4 regions of the Nitrincola iocasae genome follow, and region 3 is predicted to be linked to each of the others. Evidence: predicted binding sites of a transcription regulator. Region 3 holds the regulator's gene; each other region holds the start of a gene.
What was found. Region 3 encodes sigma-54, which starts transcription at its own class of promoters, with help from an activator protein. Its sites were predicted from a motif close to TGGCACNNNNNTTGCTNT; they were not measured.
Positions count from the first base shown of each region.

Region 1: the regulator sigma-54 is predicted to act here: its motif matches at 2,802-2,819, upstream of F5I99_RS05240 (pilin).
Region 2: the regulator sigma-54 is predicted to act here: its motif matches at 3,062-3,079, upstream of F5I99_RS02360 (circularly permuted type 2 ATP-grasp protein).
Region 4: the regulator sigma-54 is predicted to act here: its motif matches at 1,673-1,690, upstream of F5I99_RS02405 (ammonium transporter).

Region 1 covers NZ_CP044222.1:1,131,563-1,136,078, reverse strand. The annotation lists gene F5I99_RS05255 (IS3 family transposase) at 1-63, opposite strand, end outside; gene F5I99_RS05250 (transposase) at 60-371, opposite strand; gene F5I99_RS05245 (PglL family O-oligosaccharyltransferase) at 467-2,146, opposite strand; gene F5I99_RS05240 (pilin) at 2,234-2,725, opposite strand; gene F5I99_RS19770 (polysaccharide biosynthesis protein) at 3,002-4,516, opposite strand, start outside.
Region 2 covers NZ_CP044222.1:491,089-495,604, reverse strand. The annotation lists gene F5I99_RS02370 (sodium-dependent transporter) at 1-521, shown strand, start outside; gene F5I99_RS02365 (alpha-E domain-containing protein) at 579-1,559, opposite strand; gene F5I99_RS02360 (circularly permuted type 2 ATP-grasp protein) at 1,563-3,020, opposite strand; gene F5I99_RS02355 (transglutaminase family protein) at 3,351-4,516, shown strand, end outside.
Region 3 covers NZ_CP044222.1:3,003,457-3,007,972, forward strand. The annotation lists gene lptA (lipopolysaccharide transport periplasmic protein LptA) at 1-457, shown strand, start outside; gene lptB (LPS export ABC transporter ATP-binding protein) at 460-1,188, shown strand; gene F5I99_RS13795 (RNA polymerase factor sigma-54) at 1,228-2,733, shown strand; gene hpf (ribosome hibernation promoting factor) at 2,782-3,072, shown strand; gene F5I99_RS13805 (PTS sugar transporter subunit IIA) at 3,093-3,557, shown strand; gene rapZ (RNase adapter RapZ) at 3,561-4,418, shown strand; gene F5I99_RS13815 (HPr family phosphocarrier protein) at 4,430-4,516, shown strand, end outside.
Region 4 covers NZ_CP044222.1:503,483-507,998, reverse strand. The annotation lists gene F5I99_RS02420 (LPS-assembly lipoprotein LptE) at 1-129, shown strand, start outside; gene holA (DNA polymerase III subunit delta) at 132-1,166, shown strand; gene F5I99_RS02410 (c-type cytochrome) at 1,163-1,516, shown strand; gene F5I99_RS02405 (ammonium transporter) at 1,800-3,176, shown strand; gene F5I99_RS19410 (hypothetical protein) at 3,214-3,390, shown strand; gene glnG (nitrogen regulation protein NR(I)) at 3,471-4,516, opposite strand, start outside.

The DNA of each region.
Region 1 (4,516 bases), 1.9 Mb from region 3:
GGCCTGACAGAGGCGAATAACGCTGTGATCTTTGCTGTGCTCACCAATGAATGCGTACTTCACTTGAATTCCTTCGCAAAGTACGCCGCGGCCTTTTTTATGATTTCCAGCTCCTCCTTCAGCCGCTCATTCTCCCGCCGCAGAGTGGTTAACTCACTCTGATTCTCTTTCTTGGGGCGGCCTCTGTTTCCTGAGAAAGCCTGTTCAGCCTGGCTTTGAAGCTGCTCCTTCCACTTGTAGAGCTGGTTTCGGCGAATCCCAAGCTCCATGGCAATCTCGGCAGCTGGCCTTCCAGACTCTTCCATCATCCGGATGGCCTCTTGCTTGAATTCCTTGGTATAGGTTTTATACGGCTTACGTTTCATAATCATGTTGAACACTCCTTAGCCAGCATTGTCGCTGATTTAAAGTGTCCGTTAAACTAGGGGAGGTTCAGCCTGACCCCTTGATTCCCTTGATTCTTTTTTCAATTTACTAAAATTTCATCAGGAAACGTCTCACTCATAATATGAATAGCTTCTAAATATTTATCATCTCCATGCAAATCCTTCAATATTTTTAAATAAAACTCTGACTTATCTCTTTCATCATTTAATTTTAAAGCGAGTGCATATCTATACAAGATCGAAGGATATGGATACCTATAGACGACCCTTCGCATAAAATCAATATCTCTATGAGACATTCCAGACACTGGATCCATTCTTGCAAATTCATGAAAGGCTTTTAATTGAGTTAAAATAAACACATCAGGAACATAATCCTTAGTTCTATCCCTACCTATTTTTGCTATTTCGAATCTTAATACTCTATTATTTTCTTCAACAACACGGTACTCCGACCAAACCACAGAAAACAAAAAAAACAGAAAGAATACAAATATAAAACCATGCACCTTCGATACACTAGAAACTACTGCAGGGTTAGTTTCACTATGTAAGCCCCCCAATAGAATGCCAACTGGAAAAATGAAAAATGCATATGCATGAGGATACTCAAGCATAGCATGCGTCAAAACAAAGCAAATAGAAATTAAAGCAAAAAATGATTCTTTATTATAAACATTACATGCCAAATAAAAAAACCACACACCTAAGAAAACAATCAAAATAGATCCTATAAAAGGGCCATTCCACACAAGCAAATCTAATAAAAAATTATGTGTATACTGGGTCGGTATTGGAACAGGATAAGCTGAGGTTATATTAACTTGAGCAACAGTAATCTGATTCCACCCATACCCCCAAAAAGGACCATTTACAATCGCTGTGAAAAATTGCAAATACATTTCCAACCGTTCCATAGATTTAGCCCGATCAAGCAGATCAATATTTGAAATCATCAAAAAATCAGAAACAAAAGGAAGAGAAACCACAAGCAAAAAATATATTAAAACCCAACATACAACCCACTTAAAAGATAAACGAAAGTTATCAGGTAACTGACTAAACCTTAGATTGAAATAACCGAACACTCCAAAAACCCAGAAAGCAGAAATCCATGGTGTTCTCGACTGAGTCAAAACAATTCCTATAATTATAAAAAAAGTCAAAAAAGAGCAAGAAATAGCATTCAAATATTTTCTATCATATAAATAATAAACACCCCCAAGCCCCAAGCATAATAATGTTGCCAAATTATTTGGCTGCCCCATATTTGCAAAAGGCCTACCGCCAATAGGCATATCTGCAATCCATATACTTCCAGGTAACATCAACCATTGCCATAGCGAGATCCATGTGGAAATAATAGCCACAAATATAAATAAAACAGAAACAATAACAATTATTTTTTTAGACTCAATATCTGAGTGAAATAAATTAAAACCAACCAAAACCGAAATAGCGAAGAATAACAAGTAGGCTGTCACTATCCAAGCATCACCAATAAAAAAAATAATACCAAATAAATGTTGTATCAACGGTAAGGCCGACAAAACAATAAAAAATACTATCACTGATGTTATTTTTAATTTCTTTAAAAATAACACAGAGAACAAAAGCAATAAGATCAAATAGAAGAATGATGAGAACTCCTGATATGCAGCTAACCAGGGTAAGTAGTGATTAGGCAACAAAATGGATATAACAAAAAAAATAGCTGCCATCACTATAATAAGTACTGATATCAAATTTAAACGCACCATTTTTCTGCTATTCCATCTAAAACTTTAGCATTACCAGAAATAAAAAAGACCCCAAAAGGGGCCTTTATGAAGCAAAACTATAATATATTAGTCTCTACAGGTAGCAGGTAGGTACTTAGATTCAAGTGTTGAAGCAGCAGGTCCACACAACCATGAACGAATAGGCTTAGCTGTACCTCGAACAAAATCAGCTGCAACAGCTGCTGTACTTGCGTTTGCATCAGTAAACGGACGGAGTTGAACCACTTCGCCATCCACATCACTAGAAATATTTCTTGCTGTAACCTGAATTACACCAGCCGCAGTAGTACCCACAGACTGAACGTACTGAGAGATTGGAGATGCTGATGTTCCACCTTCTCCACAGCCAAAACCATCTGCAGTGGGGTTAGATGCCAAGCCAGTTTGTGATACTTCTGAAATTGTAGTACGACACGCACTTGCAGCTAGAACAACCTCAGACATTTTAGCGCGAATGGTGTAATCCTGATAAGCAGGCAGCGCAATCGCAGCCAGAATACCGATGATTGCTACCACAATCATTAACTCAATAAGGGTAAAACCCTGTTGCTTTTTCATAGTTGTTCTCCAGCGAGTTAGGAAGTTAACATCAAGCTCCTGATCCATAAGGAGTCATGCAGCTTTACTTAAATAGTATGCATTGCGTGTGCCAACCCGGCAATACCGCCAAAAAAAATCTTCAAACGCTTGATTGATCTAGAATAAATCGGGTTTAGCTAATTTAATGTGCGCCTAAGACAGAAACCCTACACTTCGCCTGACTTTCTACGACACCCAGTATGACAATTTTGGTCACAGTCAGGTCAATAACTGGCTGCATTAAGGCACGAAATGTCACTTGGCTGAGTCAACCGCCAGCCAGTCAACTAACTCCGACATGGGCTTAAAACCGGATACCGCTTGCTCCAGCAAAGAGCGAGCCTCTGCGCAATCCAATCTTTTCAAGGCATTGTTCATTTGCACAAGGATCTCTGCAAGCTGTTGAGGCGATAGCTTTTCTTCCTGGGCCCGCATAATCTTAGGGTGCTCGGTGCCGACTACATCCTCACCTATCAGCAATTCTTCAAACAGCTTTTCACCAGGTCGCAAACCACTATAGATGATCTCAATTTCACCATCGGGGTGTTTTTCATCCAGCACTTCGTAGCCCATCAGCCGGATCATGCGCCGCGCCAAATCAACAATGCGGACGGACTCACCCATATCCAATACAAATACGTCGCCCCCCTTAGCCATGGAACCCGCCTGGATTACCAAAGAAGCAGCTTCAGGAATGGTCATAAAGTAACGGGTGATATCCGGGTGGGTGACAGTCACAGGACCGCCGGATTCGATTTGTTTACGGAATAAGGGGACGACTGAACCGGAAGAACCTAATACATTGCCGAAGCGGACCATTGAGAAGATGGTTTGGGTAGGTGTGGGTTCGCTCGCAGAGCGAGCTCCTACAGGTGTTCCTACGGGGGTTCCTACGGAGGTTCCTACAGGAACACCTACAGGATCATCATCCACCAATGTAGGAGCTCGCTCCGCGAGCGAATAATTTACCGTCAACTGCCCTGCAGCCAAGTCCTGCAATATTAATTCTGCCAGTCGTTTTGTGGCGCCCATTACATTGGTAGGACGAACTGCTTTATCTGTTGAGATAAGCACAAAGCGTTCAACACCACTACGTTTTGCGGCTTCTGCTATTACCTGCGTACCTAAGGCATTATTACGTATGCCTTCAAGTATATTATGCTCCACTAGTGGGACATGCTTGTAGGCAGCCGCATGGTAAATAGTTTGTACTGGGAAACGCTGGAGCACTTCCTGCACACGAGACCGATCACACACCGAACCCAGCAGCGCAATGCAGTCAACTTGAAATGGCTCCTGGTGCAGTTGTTGCTGCAACTTTTGCTCTATTGAATAGAGCGCGAATTCACTTTGCTCATATAGAATCAGAGTGCGCGGGCGGTTCAGCAGAACCTGTCGGCAAACCTCCGAACCAATTGATCCTCCTGCTCCAGTGACCAACACCACTTTGTCACGGATACTGGCATCGATCAACGGCTGCATAGGCGGTACAGGTTCGCGTCCGAGCAGATCCTCAATTTCTATCTCACGCAAACTGGCAACAGATTCACCTGATACGATGTCATGCATGGCCGGTACGGTTCGAACGTGAACAGGATAATCAGCCAAACGATCCAGAATCCGCTTACGGGCTTTGGGTGTGGCAGAGGGCATAGCAAGCAACACTGAGGTAATTTTCCGTTCAGCAATTAATTCAGGAATACTGGCCGGATCATAGACACTAAACCCCGCTACAGAACTACCCCAGAGCGATGCATCATCATCCAAAAA
Region 2 (4,516 bases), 1.6 Mb from region 3:
GGCTGATTGGTGGTGTATTTTTCATTCTGGTAATCGGTGCTGCACTAACCTCTGCTATCTCACTGGTTGAGCCAGTAGCGGCTTACCTGGTTGAACGCTTTGGTATGAGTCGCCCGGTTGCCGTGGGCATTATGATTGTTCTCTGCTGGCTGCTGGGGCTATTGACTGTATTCAGCTTCAATATCTGGTCAGAAGATAGCTTCAGCCACCAACTCTTTGGACGTTCTCCTTTTGATGTATTGGAGTTCATTACTAATATTATGATGCCACTGGGCGGTCTGTTGATTGCACTTTTCGCTGGCTGGGCACTAAGCCGAAAAGAAGTGATGCGGGAAATGTCAACCAACGAAAACTGGTTCCATATCTGGCAGTTCCTGGTGCGTTTTGTCGCACCTACTGCTGTAGCCTTTGTCTTCCTGAGAACAATTCCGCAAATTGATGGCTACCTGGTCCCAGCTCTGGGATCCATCCTGTTAATTGCTGCATTTACCGCAGGAAGAACATTTATTCAGCGGCGTTGATCATTGAAAACAAAAAGCAGGCCTCGGCCTGCTTTTTTCTTTACTATTTTCAATAAATTAGCTTGTTTGTAACTGTGTGAGTTTAGCCAGCACCCGGCTTTCCTCAACCAAACGAAACCAGGTGTCCGCTATTTGATTATGCAACTGGCTGATATCGACCTGAATATCATCAATAAATGCATGCAAACTCTCAGGTTCAGACGCCAGCAAAGAAACATCGGCCTGGGTAAGGTGCTGCAAACAGTGCTCTGCTGCTGCAATGGCATTAGCACCACCTGGCAAAGTATCCAACTCACGACTGATACGAGTGAAGCAACACGCCACCGCTCGAGGGAAGCGCTGATCCTGTAGCAGAAAGCGCAACACATCCGGTCCGCGCACTCGCAGACGCACATGCTGCCGGTACATCTGGAAGCCGGTCAACGACTTCAGCACACTAACCCACTGCAGGGTCTCAAACGGGGTAAAATCATCCGAATTGCGCGGCAACAAGTTAGCGGAGCGTACATCGATTATTCTCGTTGTCATATCGGCGCGTTCGATCTGCCGACCCAACATCAGAAAAGTGCGTGTCTGGGTATAGCTGAGTGTTCCCGCGATCATGCCATTGACCGCTTCACAACTGCGAATGACACGATTCAAAAAGGTATCACGATTACGCGAAGTGATGCCGGACTCCACCTGACTACTGATCGTTAAATAAAGCTGATTGACTTCCTCCCAGATACGCCGGGGCATGACATCCCGCGTAGTTCTGAGATTTTCCCGCGCCGCAGCCAGCGATGAAATAATTGATCCGCTGTAGCGGCGATCACCACACAAAAAGCTCAATACACTGGCTTCATCCTGCTCCGAATAATACTTTTCAAATATGTCTTCACTGCCAGTAATGGTCACCAAGGTAGCCCATCCCAGACGATTAGCACGGGGGAAATCCAACAACAAATGGCTATTAACACTGATCAGACGCGCCGTATCTTCTGCACGCTCAAGATAGCGGGCCAACCAATACACATTTTCAGCAACTCTAGATAACATGACCTAGCCCTCCCTCACATCGACAATCCAGGTGTCTTTACTACCCCCGCCTTGCGACGAATTCACCACCAGCGACCCTTTGGTCATGGCCACACGAGTCAACCCCCCCATGGTCACATAAGTCGAATCACCGCCAGACAAGATAAAGGGACGCAAATCGATATGGCGAGGCTCCATGGCATTACCGCAGAGTGTCGGTGCCGTTGATAGTTTCAATGTGGGCTGCGCCATATAGTTACGCGGATCGGCCTTGATCAATTCAGCAAAGGCTTTGCGTTCGCGTTTGCTGGCATGTGGACCGATCAGCATGCCATAACCACCCGACTCATTGGCAGGTTTCACCACCAGTTTATCCAGATTATTAAGGACATACTCCCGGTCTTTTTCTAGCATGCATAGATAGCTAGGCACGTTAGGCAACAACGGCTCCTGATCCAGATAGTAACGAATGATCTGAGGCACGAAGGCATAGACGATTTTATCATCAGCCACCCCCGCCCCCGGGGCGTTAGCCAACGCCACCTTACCTGCCCGCCAGGCTCGCATCAGCCCAGGTACTCCCAAGGTAGATTCAGGATTGAACACCTCAGGGTCCAGGAACATATCATCGATACGCCGGTAAATAACATCCACCTGCTGCAGGCCATCAACCGTTTTCATGTAAACATAGTCATCATCACTGACCAGAAGATCAGAGCCTTCGACCAGCTCGACCCCCATCTGCTGTGCCAGGTAGGAGTGCTCATAGTAGGCCGAGTTGTAGATACCAGGTGTCAAAATCACTATCTGCGGCTCATCACCGGGGCGCGGCGACATCGCCGCCAACATATCAAATAGTTGATCGGTATAATCATCTACTGGCTGGATACGGCCTGTGGCAAACATTTCAGGTAATACCCGTTTAATAACGTTGCGGTTTTCCAGCATATAAGACACGCCCGAAGGCACCCGCAGGTTGTCTTCCAGAACATAGAGCGTACCGTCGCTGTCCCGGACCAGATCTGAGCCACAGATATGTGCCCAGATATTATGCGGTGGCGAAACACCCACACACTGGGGCCTGAAATTCACTGACTGAGCCAATACTTCGGCTGGGAGAACACCATCCTTGATAATGCGCTGGTCATGATAAAGATCATCAATAAACAGATTCAGCGCCTCAACACGCTGACGCAGACCAGCAGCTGTTTTCTCCCATTCTGTGCGGGGAATAATGCGTGGCACCGGATCAAAAGGCCAGGCACGATCTATCATGCTGCCTTCGGTATACACCGTAAAGGTGATCCCCATGGTTTGAATAGCCACATCAACAGCGTGTCGGTGTTCGGTCAATTCGGCGGATGCCAGTTTCTCAAAGTAATCACACAACATCCGTGCTTCGACCCTAGGCTGTCCCGGTGCTGCAATCAACTCATCGTAAAAATCTTTGCACGCATATTCTTGCCAGTTCACTTTTGTCATAGCGTGTTATCCATTGTTGTCATCATACCGATAGAGTTTTATCTGCAATTGCTGTACCAGCTCTGTGGTATCAGGCTTTTTACTCTGAAGTGAACAGATCCTGCTAAACAGTTATGCACTTAAAAGGCGCCAATTGCACTTAAATAGTGCGTAAAATGCCATCAAATAGAGCATCTATAGTGCTGTGTTTAGGTATACCCGCTCCCGCCGAAGCTCTACAGTCACTTAGGTATAGCTTATTAATCCGCAGGCAGGTTATATCTGGCATATCTGTTGCTGATGAACCATCATAGATTCTGAAAACCTATCTTTTCAGCAGGGTAAAAGATCATGACGATTCGCGTTGCACTGAAGCACACCACCCGATATGACTTTGATAAACCGGTGCACCTATCACCTCATATGATCCGCCTGCGCCCTGCACCTCATTGCCGCACCCCGATTGATGCCTATTCACTTAAGGTTTCAGGGGGAGAATATTTTCTTAACTGGCAACAGGACCCCTTCGGCAACCATGCAGCCAGGCTGGTATTTCCAGAGAAAGTGCGTCACCTTCAAGTGGATATAGAACTGATTGCGCCCATGACAGTGATCAATCCATTCGATTTTTTTCTGGAAGATTATGCCAACTTATTTCCGTTCAGTTATCCTGAGGAATTGCGTAAGGAACTCAGTCCTTACCTCGAAATCGGCGAATCAGGCCCCCTGTTAACCCAATGGGTAAAACAGATTTCAACCGAACCTACTGCGGTAGTGGATTTTTTGGTTGGACTGAATCAGAAGCTGGCAACGGATATTGAATACACTATCCGTATGGAACCGGGGGTACAAACGGCTGAAGAAACCTTGCAGAAAGCACTGGGATCCTGTCGTGATTCAGCTTGGCTAATGGCCCAGGTATTACGCCACCTTGGACTTGCGGCACGCTTTGTGTCCGGCTACTTAATTCAGTTAAAAGCCGACCTCAAAGCGCTGGATGGCCCATCAGGAACAGAAACTGACTTCACCGACCTGCACGCCTGGACCGAAGTGTACATCCCCGGTGCCGGATGGATAGGCCTTGATCCAACCTCTGGCATGCTGGCCGGCGAAGGGCATATTCCACTGGCCGCCACCCCCACACCTTCCAGTGCAGCCCCCATCACTGGTACATCTGAGCCCTGCAAAGTCACCTTTGACTTTGCTATGACAGTGACTCGTATCCATGAAGATCCTCGCGTCACCAAACCCTATACAGATGAGCAATGGCAAGCGATAGATCAGCTAGGTGAGCGCGTGGACCGGGTGCTGGAACAGGAAGATCTGCGCCTAACCATGGGAGGAGAACCCACCTTTGTCTCCGTCGATGATATGGATGCAGAAGAGTGGACCATTGCCGCACAAGGGCCGAATAAACGTCGTTTAGCCGAAGTATTATTGCAGCGATTACGCCCCCACTTTGCACCCAGCAGCCTGATCCACTACCAACAAGGTAAATGGTACCCTGGAGAATCTTT
Region 3 (4,516 bases):
CCAGACCGCTCAGGCTTTACCTGAAGATCAGGAGCAGCCAATTTATGTCTCTGCTGATCATGCCAGCATGAACGAACTTACAGGTATCGCTGTATATACCGGATCAGTTGAGATACGTCAGGGTACCATGCTGATGCTGGGCTCACGTGTCGAAATGCACCGTGATGATACCGGTAGCATTTCCAGAATTTTATCTACCGGTGCCCCAGCTGAATTTCACCAACAAGCCAGCGCCGAGCAACCGCTAACCAAAGCCTACGGCTTGCGTATGGATTACCGTGTGCCCGATCAGACAGTAACCATTACAGAAAACGCTCGCGTCATGCAGGATGCTGATGAATTCACTGGAGAGCGCATCGTTTATGATATGGACAAGTCAGTCGTTGATGCCTTTAGAAGTGAATCTCAGGATGGCCAGCGCGTACAAATGGTCATTCAACCGAAAGGCGATCAGTAGCTATGACAACTACACTGGAAGCCCTGCACCTGGCCAAGTCCTACAAAGGACGCGATGTTGTTCGCGATGTATCCCTAAGTATCAATCAGGGTGAGATAGTGGGTCTGCTGGGTCCCAATGGCGCAGGCAAAACAACCTGTTTCTATATGATTGTAGGGCTGGTTAATGCCGACAAAGGCAATATTCGCCTTGCGCAGCAGGATATCACCCAATTACCCATGCACAACCGTGCCAAAAAAGGCATAGGCTATCTGCCCCAAGAAGCTTCAGTTTTCAGAAAACTAAGCGTTAGTGACAACCTGATGGCTATTCTGGAAACCCGCAAAGAATTATCCAAATCAGATCGCACACAACTGCTGGAAGAATTGTTACAGGAATTCCATATTACCCATCTACGAAATAGTCCTGGCATGGCGCTGTCCGGGGGGGAGCGTCGACGCGTGGAAATAGCCCGGGCATTGGCCACGGAGCCCCGCTTCATTCTGCTTGATGAACCTTTCGCCGGTGTTGATCCGATATCAGTAAATGACATTAAACAAACTATACGGCATCTTCAGGAACGTAATATAGGTATACTCATAACAGATCACAATGTTCGTGAGACCCTCGATATTTGTGAACGTGCCTACATAGTGAGTGAAGGCGCCATCCTTGCAGATGGCAGTCCATCTGACATAATGGGTAATGAGCAGGTTCGCAGCGCCTATCTGGGCGATCAGTTCCAACTCTAGTCACCATCCCTGCCTCTGAATAAGTGATCTAAACGGCATATGAAGCAAGCGTTACATCTCAAGATCGGCCAACATCTCACGATGACGCCACAGCTGCAACAGGCTATCCGCCTGCTACAGCTGTCAACTCTGGATCTGCAACAGGAGATCCAGCAAGCGCTGGACAGCAACCCGTTGCTGGAAGTCAGTGATGAAGAGTCTGACGCGGCCGAAGGGCACGTGGGTGAAACCTATGAAGACAAAGAAACGGCCGCACTCAGCAGTAACAGTGAAACCTCAGACAGTCTGAGCGATGACACAGCAGCAGATAATGACTGGAATGAGTCTATTCCGGAAGATTTGCCCACTGACAGCAACTGGGAAGATACCTTCCAGGCTCAAGGCTCAGGTACCGGCCCGGCTACTGAAGGCGACTGGCCCAATCAGGATAATGATACCCGAGAAGACACTCTGCAGGATCATCTGATCTGGCAACTGAACTTAACGCCCATGAGTGAGCAGGATTACATGGTGGCGGAAGCCATTATCGATGCTACTGATGCCGATGGCTACCTGCGTAGCGACCCCGCAGAACTTCTGGAACAGTTTCAGGCACAACAGCCGGAACTGTTCATGGAAGCAGATGAAGATGAAATTCTGGCGGTACTTCATCGGGTTCAGCAGTTTGACCCACCCGGTGTGGCAGCCCGTGATCTGAGTGAATGCCTGTGTATTCAGATCAAGCAACTGCCTGATGCAATTGAGTGGCGTGAACAAGCGATCCGTCTTTGCCGGGAATTTCTTCCGCTGCTGGGTAGTCATGACTACAAAACCCTGATGCGCAAAATGCGCCTAAATGACGTTGAGTTAGATAATGTCATCAATCTGATCCGATCACTGAACCCCAAACCCGGCGCACTGATCAGTTCCACCCAATCTGAATATGTAATTCCTGACGTTATGGTCCGCAAGATCCATGATGAGTGGATTGTATCCCTTAATCCCGATATCGCTCCGAAACTGCGGATTAACTCACAGTACGCTGATTTGATCCGCCGCGCTGACAGTAGCGCAGACAATACTTACCTGAAAAACCATCTGCAGGAAGCCCGCTGGTTTTTGAAAAGCTTACTGAGCCGAAATGATACGCTATTGAAAGTGGCGACTGAGATCGTAGAGCGACAGCGTGACTTTCTCGATACAGGTGATGAAGCCATGAAACCCATGGTGCTGCATGATATCGCCGAAGCGGTGTCCATGCATGAATCAACCATTTCCCGTGTCACCACACAAAAATTCATTCATACCCCCAGAGGTATTTTCGAGCTGAAATATTTCTTTTCCAGCCAGGTCAATACCGCTGATGGTGAAGGCGCCTCATCTACAGCTATCCGGGCGCTGATCAAAAAGTTGATCTCTGCTGAAAATACAGCCAAACCCCTCAGCGATAACAAGATCGCACAACTGCTGAAAGAGCAGGGAATCAACGTAGCGAGACGTACCGTTGCAAAATATCGTGAAGCGCTAAGCATTCCGCCTTCTAATGAGCGCAAGCGTCTGCTTTAATTAACTATAGAGTACGACCTTATCGTACCAGCACTAAGGAGAGAAACCATGCAGATCAATATAACTGGTCATCACGTAGAACTGACAGATGCATTAAATGAGTATGTGCGCAGTAAATTCGTGCGTCTTGAGCGTCATTTCGACAATATTACCAACGTACAGGTGACCCTGAGTGTTGAGAAGCAGCGCCAGAAAGCTGAAGCTGACTTACATGTAGCTGGTGGTGAAATATTTGCACAAGCCGAACAGGATGACATGTATGCTGCAATAGATGCCATGATCGACAAACTGGATCGTCAGATCATTAAGCACAAGGAAAAAATGAAATCTCATAAATAACCTTTAGTATTGACTATCATATGCCTATATCCGAACTACTGACTGAATCCCTGACACTTTGTCATATTGATGCAGGAAGTAAAAAACGTGTTTTAGAAATCGCCAGCGAAGCTCTGGCCGCCGAGATCGATAAACTGGAAGTTGAAGATGTCTTCAGTGCCCTACTCAATCGTGAACGTCTCGGTAGTACCGGTATCGGCGACGGTGTGGCGATCCCACACTGTCGTCTGGCTGGGTGCAATCGAGCTCTCGCACTCTTAGTCACCCTGAAAGAGCCGATTGATTTTAACGCGATAGACAACCGTCCAGTCGACCTTCTCTGTTGCCTGCTAGTACCTGAAGATGCCGCTACAGAGCATTTACAGACACTGGCCGGGCTTGCCGAACTTTTCAGTCAGTCTGAAATACGTGAAACACTGCGCAGTGCTGCTGATGCAGCAACGCTGTACAGTCGCTTCCTGAACGCTGCCAGGCAAGGGGCCTAAGCTGTGAAGCTGGTCATTTTGAGTGGTCGATCTGGTTCAGGTAAAACCACGGCATTGCAAGCACTTGAAGATGCTGGCTTTTATTGCATCGACAACCTGCCAGCCATTTTACTACCCGAACTGATCAAGCAAATGACTGAGGCCACGGGAAACCCGTCAAAAATAGCGGTCAGTATTGATGCCCGGAACCTGACCAGCAACCTGGAACGCTTTCCAGCGTTACTTGAACAACTCAAACAATTCAGTGACCTGAGCTGTGAAGTCATCTATCTGGATGCATCAGAATCCACGTTGCTAAAACGCTTCAGTGCCACCCGGCGCAAACACCCGCTCACCGACACTCACTCAGGATTACGTGAAGCAATTGAATACGAACGCGTGTTACTGGAGCCCATCGCGACCCTGGCCGACATGCGCATTGATACCACCCGACTGACGCTCTATGAGCTGCGTGATCGTATCAAACTACGTATTACACAAAGGCGCGAGCAATCCCTCTCCCTGCTATTTGAGTCCTTTGGCTTCAAACATGGCGTACCACTGGACGCTGACTTCACTTTTGACGTCCGCACACTACCCAACCCTCACTGGATACCTGAATTACGCCCCCTGACAGGACTGGATACGGAGGTGCGTGAATTTCTGCAGCAGTCGCCTGATGTGGATGAAATGGCGGCCGATATCACTCATTTTCTGGAACGCTGGTTACCGCGTATTCGCCAGGATAACCGCAGCTACCTGACAGTCTGTATAGGTTGCACTGGAGGCCAACATCGTTCGGTCTATCTGGCAGAATACCTGGCTAGTCATTTCAGCTTGTCCATGGATAGTGTCCACGTCCGTCACCGTGAACTGACCTGATTGAGAAAGGCATGATTGAATCTCCCATCACTATTATTAATAAACTCGGTTTACATGCACGAGCCGCCGCTAAGCTCAGCACCCTGGCCAGTGGTTTT
Region 4 (4,516 bases), 1.6 Mb from region 3:
GTTGATAGCGCCAACATTACCGCCAGCAATTCGCAGGAACCAGTATTGCGTCAGCAGATGCATCAGGATTTGGCCCAGCAGATTATGCGTCAATATATTCGCCTGCGTCCACCAGCATCCGCTAACTGACCATGAAACTTCGGGCCGAGCAATTACACGGGGCTTTGCAGCGATTCACTGCCAGCCCCGTTTTTCTGGTAATCGGTGATGAACCCTTGCAATCCCAAGAGGCGGCCGACCAGATTCGTGCTTATCTGAGACAACAGGGTTTCAGTGAACGTGACGTGCATCAGTCAGACAGCCATTTCAGCTGGGAAACCACACTGTTAGGTACCAATGAACTGTCCCTGTTTGCTGACCGAAAGATCGTCGAGATCCGCTTGGGTAGCCATAAAATCAATAAAGGCGACGGTCAGCTACTGCTTGGTTGGCTCAGAGACCCTCCCCCTGATACAGCATTATTGCTGATTATGGAGAAAGCCGATGCGGCCAGCCGCAAATCAGCCTGGTTCAAGCACCTGGAAACAGATGGGCTGCTGATTGAAGTGCATGCACCTGACGCGGCACAACTACCGCAATGGTTGTCTCAGCGTGCAGCCAGCCAGGGAATGCAACTCAATGATGAAGCCTTGCAGGTACTGGCAGAACGCATTGAGGGCAACCTCTTGGCAGCACACCAGGAGCTGGCTAAGCTGCAACTCTTGTTTCCGGATACCCAAATCACTGCTGAGCAAGTTATTGCCTCGGTTTCAGATAGTTCACGCTACGATGTATTTGCCTTAACCGAAGCCGCGCTAAGCCGACAACCAGAACGCTGCGAAAAAATCCTCACGGCACTAATCCAGGAAGGACTTGAAGCACCCGTGGTGCTCTGGGCACTAACCCGGGAAATCCGCACGCTGTATAATGTTCAGCTGGCACTGCAACAGGGCCAACAATACGATAGCCTGTGTCAAAAAGAGCGCATCTGGGGTAAACGCAAAGCTCTGGTACGTAAGGCTAGCCAGACCCAGGCGTCCACAACACTGGAGTCATTGCTGAAATCAGCGGCTTTGGCCGACCATGCCATCAAGGGGATGCATGACCAAAGCCCCTGGTTGATCATCCGTCAAATTGCACTCAAGCTTGCAGGAGTTTCCCTACTACCGGCACTGGAGGATCGATGAAGTCCATCCTACCCTTACTGCTTTTCATGCTGTTTTTGACTGCCTGTGACGCAGATATCCCGCCAGCCAAAATGACCAGCGGGGAACAGCTTTATGGCTACTACTGCCGGGAATGTCACACTTATCGGGGCCTTGGAGATGAGTTACAAAACCTGCCAGTTGGTATCAGCCAACTGCAAGTGCATGATGTTGTCCTAATTATTAAACATGGCTACCAGTTTGGTCATCCCATGGGGCACTTTCCCGACCTGAGCGACGAACAAGCAAACACTGTCGCCCGCTACGCTGTAGATCTGCGTCGGCGTCAACGCGAGCAACGCTTACATGAAAACACACAGACTGTAGACTGAGTCCCCATCAGCTGCCCCATATACAGGCAGCGAGCATATTACTGGACGATTTTGATGCATTTTTCTGTCAATCCTTAGTCACAAAAATACCTTACCAAACACCACGTGCCCCGAATGCTCTTGCTTCCAGCCTTAAATACCTACTTAAAAGCAACTTGGCACGGACCCTGCTTACATTCCTTAGAGGAACATTATATAACCATAAATAAATAATTGGCAGACCTTTCAGTCTGTCTATGACTGTGTTTTTAGCCGCCCCAACAACCTTTCTGAGGATTGACCTATGGATGAGCTTCAAACTCCTTCCCTTGCCGAGCTACATGCTCTGATCGATATGACCAACACCCTGAACATGGAGATTTTTTACTGGTGGTGCACCGCCCTGATGATACTGATACATGCCGGATTTCTCTCTTATGAAATTGGCGCATCTCGACTGAAAAATGCCCTGGCTGCCGGGGTAAAAAACATCCTCGCCTTCGCGCTGATCATTCCAGCTGTGTACCTTATCGGCTGGGCAATTTACAACGCATTTCCGGATGGGTTAGTGCCAAGGATGGACGCATTCATGGCATCTATGCCCTGGAGTGAATCAATGGGACCCAACATCCAGGATAATGCTACCGGCATTTTCTGGGGTGCTTTCGCGCTTTTTGCCGCCACGACCGGCTCTATTTTTTCTGGCGCAATCATTGAACGCGCTCGTGTCAGCGCCTTCCTGATACTGACGTTATTGCTCGGGGGCGTACTCTGGCTATTCGCAGCAGCTTGGGGCTGGCATCCAGAAGGCTGGCTGACGGTAAAATGGGGTTACCATGATGTAGGCGCTGCAGGCGTAGTACACATGGTTGCTGGCTTTTTTGCACTAGCCGTGGTGATTAACCTGGGGCCGCGTATCGGACGCTTTAACACCGATGGCTCGGTCAATCCCATTGCTGGCCATAGCATGCCAATGAGTGTTGTTGGACTGATGCTGATTATTGTTGGTTTTTTTGGCTTTCTCGGTGGCTGCATCATTTATAACGGAGGAGCTCAGTGGATCAACATATATGGCCAACCGACCACACTCTCGGCTTTTTCCTTTAATACCTTGATGGGTTTTGCCGGCGGTGTTGTCGGTGCATACCTGATCAGCCGCGAGCCTTTCTGGATGATGTCTGGCGGACTGGTCGGTATTATTTCGATTGCACCAGGACTTGACCTCTATCACCCAGGACTTGCTTACCTAATCGCACTCGGGGTTGGTTGCTTAGCCCCAATGATGAATCAGCTACTACTGCGCCTCCGCATTGATGATGCCGTAGGTGCTTTTGCGGTACACGGATTTGCCGGTTTCGCCGGATTACTGATCAGCGGCATTTTTCTTAGTGGCTATCCAAACATGGAAGGCATGGCCGATATCAGCTTTACTGGCCAACTTGTCGGTGCGATCGTGATGGCTTCACTGGGATTCATTCCAGGCTACATGCTCTCTTACCTGCTAAAACAGGTGGGCATGCTGCGAGTTCCCAGACAGGCTGAAGAGCGCGGACTGGATCTGACCGAAGTACCAGCACAAGCCTATCCGGAATGGGATGCAATGCATGGACAAGCAGCAGTTACTCGTTTCGAAAACAGCAGCCCGGCAACCTCAATACCTTTAGAAAACAAGCTTGCTTAAGCCGCTGGCTAAAACATATTAATTAAGAGGATCAACCATGAGTCTAACTACATTTGAAGGTGCCAGCGCGGTGTTCACCTTCTTCGACAAACCCGTAATATTGAGTCTGATTACACTCGGTGTTGCTGCCGCGGTCATCTTGGTGGTAGTCGCTAGTGCGAAGCACGAAAAACACAGCTTCAGCAGTCCAATGGATCCTTTGAAAAATCGCTGAGGATCGTGGTTGACTGGCAGCTCTCTTAGCAGAGCTGCCAGCACCAGACACTTAATAGCCATACCGGCTAATAATGATCACTAACTCTCATCATCATCCTCATCAGCCTCCATTCCCAATTCTTTGATCTTGCGCGTTAAGGTATTTCGGCCCCAACCCAACAACTCGGCTGCATCCCGTTTGCGCCCCGCGGTATGCTTCAGCGCGATCTCTATCATTGCCTGCTCAAACATTGGCAAGGCTTCATTGAGAATAGACTTGCGTCCACGACTCAACTGCTGATCCGCCCAGTTACGCAACAACTGGTCCCAACTGCCCCCAGCAGGCTGGCTAATTTCCGGTCGGTCGAGCAACTCTGGGGGTAAATCAGAGATCAGTACTTCCCGACCTGAAGCCATCACTGTTAACCAGCGGCAGGTATTCTCCAGTTGCCTGACATTACCCGGCCAGGGTAGATCACAAATAAACTCTTCTGTCTCGGCTTTAAGGGTTTTTGGCTCTACACTCAGCTCTTCGGCTGAACGTGCCAGGAAATAGCGAGCCAACCTCGGGATATCTTCACGCCTTTGTGACAATCTGGGAATATGAATGCGGATAACATTCAGACGATGGAATAAATCTTCGCGAAAGCGCCCTTCCTGAACCAGGGTTTCCAGGTTCTGATGGGTCGCCGCAATAATGCGAACATCCACTTTAACCGGGGTATGACCACCCACTCGATAAAACTCACCATCAGCCAACACACGTAGTAGACGCGTCTGCGTATCAGCGGGCATATCACCAATTTCATCCAGAAACAGCGTACCGCCATCGGCCTGCTCAAAGCGACCTCGACGGGCAGCAGCTGCACCGGTAAACGCGCCTTTTTCATGACCAAATAGTTCAGACTCAATCAGATCTTTAGGAATTGCTGCCATATTAAGTGGAATAAACGGATGCGCGACCCGTGGACTGTGTCGATGCAGTGCATGTGCCACCAACTCTTTGCCCGTACCTGAATCACCATTGATCAACACGGTTATATTGGATTGTGACAAACGTCCGATAGCGCGAAATACTTCCTGCATTGCCGGTGCTTCACCAATAATTTCAGCGGTATCAGTCTCAATAAGATCGGGAGCTTTTT